3 regions of the Moorella naiadis (nom. illeg.) genome follow, and region 1 is predicted to be linked to each of the others. Evidence: riboswitches for the same ligand, from Rfam matches in the RefSeq annotation. Region 1 holds a riboswitch; each other region holds the start of a gene.

Evidence for each region. Region 1 has a riboswitch for cyclic di-GMP ahead of SDD30_RS01500 (type II secretion system F family protein). Riboswitches for the same ligand answer to the same signal wherever they lie in the genome.
Region 2: linked by a shared signal. The riboswitch ahead of SDD30_RS07710 (copper amine oxidase N-terminal domain-containing protein) and the one ahead of SDD30_RS01500 (type II secretion system F family protein) in region 1 are both predicted to bind cyclic di-GMP.
Region 3: linked by a shared signal. The riboswitch ahead of SDD30_RS13835 (methyl-accepting chemotaxis protein) and the one ahead of SDD30_RS01500 (type II secretion system F family protein) in region 1 are both predicted to bind cyclic di-GMP.

The regions. Positions count from the first base shown of each region.
Region 1 covers NZ_JAXGFQ010000002.1:37,016-39,213, forward strand. Annotated here, with positions in the region: gene SDD30_RS01500 (type II secretion system F family protein) at 1-884, opposite strand, end outside; cyclic di-GMP riboswitch class I at 933-1,015, opposite strand; gene SDD30_RS01505 (type IV pilus twitching motility protein PilT) at 1,093-2,100, opposite strand; gene SDD30_RS01510 (GspE/PulE family protein) at 2,113-2,198, opposite strand, start outside.
Region 2 covers NZ_JAXGFQ010000009.1:50,097-52,294, forward strand. Annotated here, with positions in the region: gene SDD30_RS07705 (response regulator) at 296-661, shown strand; cyclic di-GMP riboswitch class I at 745-832, shown strand; gene SDD30_RS07710 (copper amine oxidase N-terminal domain-containing protein) at 965-1,879, shown strand.
Region 3 covers NZ_JAXGFQ010000026.1:25,311-27,508, forward strand. Annotated here, with positions in the region: gene SDD30_RS13835 (methyl-accepting chemotaxis protein) at 1-1,335, opposite strand, end outside; cyclic di-GMP riboswitch class I at 1,400-1,489, opposite strand; gene SDD30_RS13840 (polysaccharide deacetylase family protein) at 1,617-2,198, opposite strand, start outside.

The sequences.
Region 1 (2,198 bases):
CGGACGACTGCCAGGGCGGATAGGACCGGCACGCCGCTGTGGATAAGGGTCCCCAGGGTGCGGCTGAAGCGCGATAACACCGTCTTCTGCATAAGGGGCCCGAAAACCGGTAGGCGGAGGAGGAGACGATCCAGCTGGTAACGCCCGTTCGGCTTCTGCTGCCAGCGCCAGAAACCATATGTAGCCACCACCAGGATAACCAGCAGTACCGGCCAGGCCCGCCGCATGGCGCTGCTCATCCCTAGGACCAGTCGCGTCGGCCAAGGCAGGGGTACCTGCATACTGGCCAGCATGTTCTGAAAGGTCGGCAGGACATAGGTCAGGAGGAACATCACCGCCCCCACCGCCACCAGGCTTACCACCACCGGGTAGGTGAGGGCTGATTTGACCTTTTCCTCCACCTCGTGCTCCCGTTCCAGGTGCTCCGCCAGGTGCTCCAGGGTCTCATCCAGGGCGCCGCCCAGCTCCCCGGCCTCTACTGTGTAGACGAAAATCGGCGGGAAGACCCGCGGCTGGTGCTCCAGGGCCCGGTAAAGGGCTTCGCCGGCCTCCAGCTCTCCCAGCAGGGCAGCTGTACTCTCCCGCAGGGTGGAGTTCTCCGTCTGCTTCTGCAAGATCTGCAGGGCCGAGACGATAGGCAGGCCAGCCCCCAGCATGGTAGCCAGCTGACGGCAGAAAAGAGCCAGGTCACGGCGGCTCACCCGCCGCCGCAGCAGCTGCCGCCAATTCCACCCCTCACCCCTGGCGGCACCGGCCGGCCGGCAGGTAGTGATAAAAATACCCCGGCCGCGCAGCTCCCGGATGGCCATTTCCTGGCTAGCGGCCTCTACGGCCCCCTGCACCACCTCCCCACGTGTATCCCGCCCCCGGTAAGTAAAGGTCATGCTCTTCCTCCAAAAAAAGCCCCCGGGTGCAAGGAAAGAGATAGCTTCCCCGGCAGCCCGGCGGCCATAGACAGGTCTACAGGCCCGTAGCTTTGCGCCCCCGGCTTTCGCCGGGTTTGCCCTTAAGCAAGGGTAATGATCCTTTATTCGCCATCAGAACCCAAAATCCTGCCAGCCAGTGGGTGTTAACCTCAATTTAATTTTCAACTTATGTATCCCCGGCAATGACACCTCGCTCTACCAGCTGCCGCAGGGCGGCATCCATAGTCTGCATGCCGTAGCGGGCTCCTGTCTGCAGGCTGGATACTAACTGGTGGGTCTTGCCTTCACGAATGAGGTTTCTCACTGCCGGGGTGGCAATCAAGCTCTCCACCGCCGCCACCCGGCCGACCCTGTCAACCCGGGGTAAAAGCTGCTGGGTAATCACCCCTTCCAGGGTATCGGCCAGCTGGATGCGGATCTGGCCCTGCTGGTGGGGGGGAAAGACGTCGATGATGCGGTCGATACTCTGGATGGCACTGCTGGTATGGAGGGTGGCTAGGACCAGGTGGCCGGTTTCCGCCGCGGTAATGGCCGTGGCGATGGTTTCCAGGTCGCGCATCTCCCCCACCAGGATGACATCCGGGTCCTGGCGCAGGGCGGCCCGCAGGGCCCGAGCAAAGGAGTGGGTATCAGAACCCACCTCCCGCTGGTTGACGATGCTTAATCGGTGCTGGTGCAGGTATTCAATGGGGTCCTCCAGGGTAATGATATGGCAGCGACGTTCCCGGTTGATTTTATCTACCAGGGCCGCCAGGGTGGTGGACTTACCACTACCTGTCGGTCCCGTTACCAGGACCAGGCCGTGCCGGCGCTCCGCCAGTTCCCCTACCACCGGCGGCAAACCCAGGGAGTTTAGATCTGGAATCACCCTGGGGATCAGGCGGATGGCCGCCCCGGTGCTGCCCCGCTGGTGAAAGACATTGACCCGGAAACGGCCTACCCCCGGCAGGGAATAGGCCAGGTCGATTTCGCCCTGTTCCTGAAATATCTCCCATCGCTCGCCCACCATTGGCCGGACTAAGCTCTCTGCTATGCCGCCATCCAGGGGCTCCCACTGGTGCTGGACCTGGAGTTCACCGTTGACCCGGAAGACTGGCGGCAACCCAACGGCGAGATGGACGTCGGAGGCCCCGGCTGCGGCAGCGGCCGCTAGGATGGTTTTTATATCGAGCATCTACATCCCCCTTTACAGGCCCCCCAGGGAAACCCGCAGCACTTCGGCTACCGTGGTTATTCCCTGGCGGGCTTTGGCCAGCCCATCTTCTATTAATG
Region 2 (2,198 bases), on a different contig from region 1:
CTCTTTTGCTATTTTTATCTATCTTGTGATTCCTCCAGCCTGTCTTGCGATCTGGGGCCGCAAGACCCTATCTTACCATATACCCCCTCCCCTCTTTATCTTCCAGGTGATTTATTACGTTTACGATCGTTACGCTCGCCACCATTCCTCTGATCAGGGTTGCCTTATTACCTTCAGCTGCAAGTGATAATTACCGCGGCTTACAGGAGGCAATGCCATGAGCAGAGGCCTATTGGAGATGGGAGTCACTAAAGTGCGCCTCAGCAGCAAAGAAATCTAACTGGAGGCAAATTTAATGGCTCATTTAATCTTACTGGTAGAAGATAATGAAGCTAATAGAGTGCTGTTAAAGGATATCCTGGCGTTGACCGGCAATGAGGTTTTAGAAGCCGTTAATGGCGAAGCAGCGGTCCAGCTGGCGCAAGAACAAAAGCCACAATTAATTTTTATGGACTTGCAGCTACCGGGTATTGATGGGATAAAGGCGACTAAAATCTTGAAACAGAATCCCAGCACCAGGGATATACCTATTGTGGCCGTTAGTTCTTATGCCTATGCAAGGGAAAAGCAACTTTTCCTGGCAGCCGGGGGCAATGTTTACCTGTCCAAGCCTATAGATGTTGATCTAATCTTAGCAACAGTGAGCCGGTTTTTGCCATGAAAGCATGAAAGATGGATAATATATAATTAATTTGCTGCCAGGCACTCAAGAAATTATTAGATATGCCGATGATTCTTTTTAAGAACCGCAAAGGGCAAACCCGACCGAAAGGCGGGGGCGCAAAGCCACGGGCCTAAAGCCTTGACAGGCTATGGCAGCCGGGTTGCCGGGTAAGCCATAGTGAAATTTTTTGGCGATAACGGGCAACCCGGGCTGAGGCGGGTTGTCCTAAAATTTTTATAGGGGGTATGCTGGATGAAGTATAAAAAATTAATCAGTACCCTGGCCATAACCGGCCTGCTCTTGCCAGCCGGCATAGCTTATGCCCTCCCGGGTAATGGTCATGACAACTATAGTCCTGGCCAATATACGGTAGTTACCGCTGGAGGGGCTAACTATGGGATTAAGGTTAAAGGGGAAGATAAACAATTAGAAGATGAGTCAGAAGATCAGACAACCGAAGCTCAAGATGAGACTAGAAACAGGAAAGAAACCGAACCAAAAGAACAAGAAATAAAATCGCAGGAGGGGGCCAGGACGAAGGAAGAAAAAGAAGTGCAAGGATACCTAGACAAGGAAATTTCCGGGCTCCAGGTTACCCCGGAAGCACAGGTGAGGGAAGAAAACCAGGTAAGGGAAGAAACCCAAAATGCCGGTCTGGTGAAATTTCAAGGTAGAATCCGGGTTAAGAATAAAGAAATAAAATTTGATGTACCGCCAGTGATTAAAGGAAACCGGACCCTTATCCCCGTCAGGGCGGTTACCCAGGGTCTAGGCGCGACTATCAATTGGGACGAGGCAACCAACACCGTAACTATAACAAAAAATGGAATTACAGTAGTACTTATGCCTGGAAGTACAGAAGTAACCGTCAATGACACCAAAATCAATTTGGATGTCCCCGCGGCAATAATCAGCAACCGTACTTTTGTACCCTTGAGGTTTCTGGGTGAGGTATTTAAAGATAAAGTGCATTATGATGCAGCAACCGGCAACATTGATATTGAAGAAGGCAACGAAAACGAGGCAGGACAAGGTACTGAGTCTCCACCACCTGGTACAACGGCGCCTGAAAGTCCGGTTAACAGCAGTCCAACTACTACGACAGTACCGACAAGTACCAGCCCCACACCTCCCGCAACAACAGGTACCAGTACGACAACTACTCCTTCCATCCCAGCGCCGACAACAACGACCTCCTCTTTACCTGCCGCATAAAGCGGCACAAATCCCTGCTTTTATCGCAGCGGGGATTTTTTTTGCTGTTGCAAAGCCGGGTAGCTTGACTTGGTTAAGGACCGCGTTTTTACCGGCGCAGGTAAAATTTTCCTTGACGATAAAAAGGGTAGCACCTATAATTAAATTGGTAGAATAGTGTCACTTTAGGGAGAAAAAAGTCGGTGGACGGTGCTTGGGGCCCCGGAGGTGCCACTATGGCCGAGGAATTGAGACACCGCCGGCAGCGGCCTTTATGACGCCGGGCGGCGTTTCCAGTAAAACTTATAGGTGGCGGTCCGAAAATGAAAAAGTATTTTAA
Region 3 (2,198 bases), on a different contig from region 1:
CAGGAGGTTGGTCTGCTCGGCAATGCCGGAAATGACGCCGACGATCTGGCCGATTTGCTGGGAACGATTCCCCAGTTCACCCACCACCCGGGCCATGCTATCCATCCGCTGGGAAATAGCCGCCATCTGGTCCGTAGCCTCGGCCACGGCCCGGCTGCCTTCGGTAGCTTTAATCGCCACCTGGTCGGAGGCCGCCGCCATTTCCTCGGTGTCGCGGTGGACTTCTTCGACCCTGACCACCTGGCCGTCGGTGGCCGCCGCCGTTGCGCTGACCTGCTGGGCCTGGTCTTCCGCCCCTTTAGCCATCTCCTGGACGGTCGCGGCCACCTGGCGGGCGGCCTCCCCCACTTCCTGGGACATGCGGGCTAGGTCCTGGCTGGCCGCGGCTACCTGGCCGGTCATATCGCGCACCCGACTGATGACCTGGCGCAGGTTGTCGCCCATGGTGTTGAAGGCTGTGGCCAACCTGCCGATCTCGTCTTTACTGGCCACCTGGAGGGGCTCGGCGGTAAGATCGCCGCCGGCTACCCGATCGGCGTAGGCCGCCACCTGGCCCAGGGTCTTACCCACCATGCGGCTGATAAACCAGGCGATGAACAGCCCCAGGAGCAGGGTCAGGAGCAAGCCGGTCAGCAAAGTCGCCCGGGCGCTGGTGAGGGCCGCGTTTAATTGCTGCTCCGCCGCGGCCGTACTTTCCACAATGGTTTTATCCATATGATTGCCGATGTTGTTGACGTTGTCCAAGGAGGCTCCCATCTGGAAGCTCAGGATGGGCAGGGCCGCCATGCGGTCTTGCTGGCTGACGTTGACGATGCTGTTATGGAAGGTATCGCTAAAGCTCTTGGCCGCCTGGCTCATGGCCGCCAGGTAACCGGCCACCTGGCTGTCGAGTTTTTGATTCTCCAGCTGGGCTCGAGAATTTTCGAAACGTTTCATGGCGTCGTCAAAGCCCATGACGTGGGTCTGGGAGCCGTTGATTATGTAATCGGTAGCCCGGCGGTAGGCGTCCCAGATATCATTGCTCATCTCGTTAAAAAGCATGTTCTGGTTATGCAGCGTCGTCGCCTGCTGGTATAGATTGGCCACCTTTATGAGATTGAAATTGACGTAAACGACTACGGCGACAAAGATGGCGATCACCAGGCAAAAGCCAGCCGTCAGCCTGGTCCCCAGGCGCCAGCGGCTGAAGAAGCCGGCCCGCGCTTTACGCGGGGCTGCCGGGGTTTTCTCTTGCCCTTTGGCCTGGGGCTGCTGCGGCTGCTCTGGTTCCTGTCCCGGCTGGCCTATCAGTCCCTGCGGCTGCCGTTCCTTCTTTTTAAACAGTTTTAAGCCCATAAAAATTCCTCCTCCGGTTTGGACGAAATATAAAAAGGGCTACCCGGTGGGTAGCCGTTCCACCCGTGGTAACTGGCTGTCCTGGCCCTTGGTCTGGGCTGTAGACCCTCTAGTTTTGCGCCCCTACCTTTCAGCAGGTTTGCCCTTTCGGGGAAATTTTCCTTTTTTCGCCTTAATTATACCGCAGGAAGGGCAGGATATGCAAGATATACCAGGGAAGAAATTGGAGGTGGGGTAATTCGCAGGCGGCGCCTAACGGTATCTCCCAGCGGTACCGGACCTTATGGAGTTTTACCGGCAGCGATGAGTTCCGACACCGTCACTAGTTCGTAACCCTGGTCGCGCAGGTCTTTAATCAGCTCCGGCAGGGCGACCAGGGTGCCAGGATGGGCCTCATGCAGGAGGACGATGCTGCCGTCGTGAACATTGGCCAGGACCCGTTTAAGAATGGCGGGTGGTCCGGGGTTGGACCAGTCCCGGGGATCGACACTCCAGGTGACGGTGCGCTCATGCAAATCGCCGGCCGCGGCCAGGAGGTTGGGCCCCATGGCGCCATAGGGGGGCCGGAAATACTTGACCGGCTGGCCGGTGATCCCGGCCAGGGCGGTGGCGGCCCGGTTTAAATCATCCCGGGCCGCCTCCCGGGATACCTTACCCAAGTTGGCGTGGCGCCAGGAGTGACTGGCTACCTCATTGTTGCCAGCCAGGACGGCCTGCACCAGTTCCGGGTGGGCCGCGGCCCGGCTGCCCACCATAAAAAAGGTGGCCCGGGTCCCCATAGCCGCCAGGACCTTCAGATAACGTTCCGTCCAGCCCGGGGTCGGGCCGTCGTCAAAGCTAATGGCCACCCGGTGCCCGGCCCC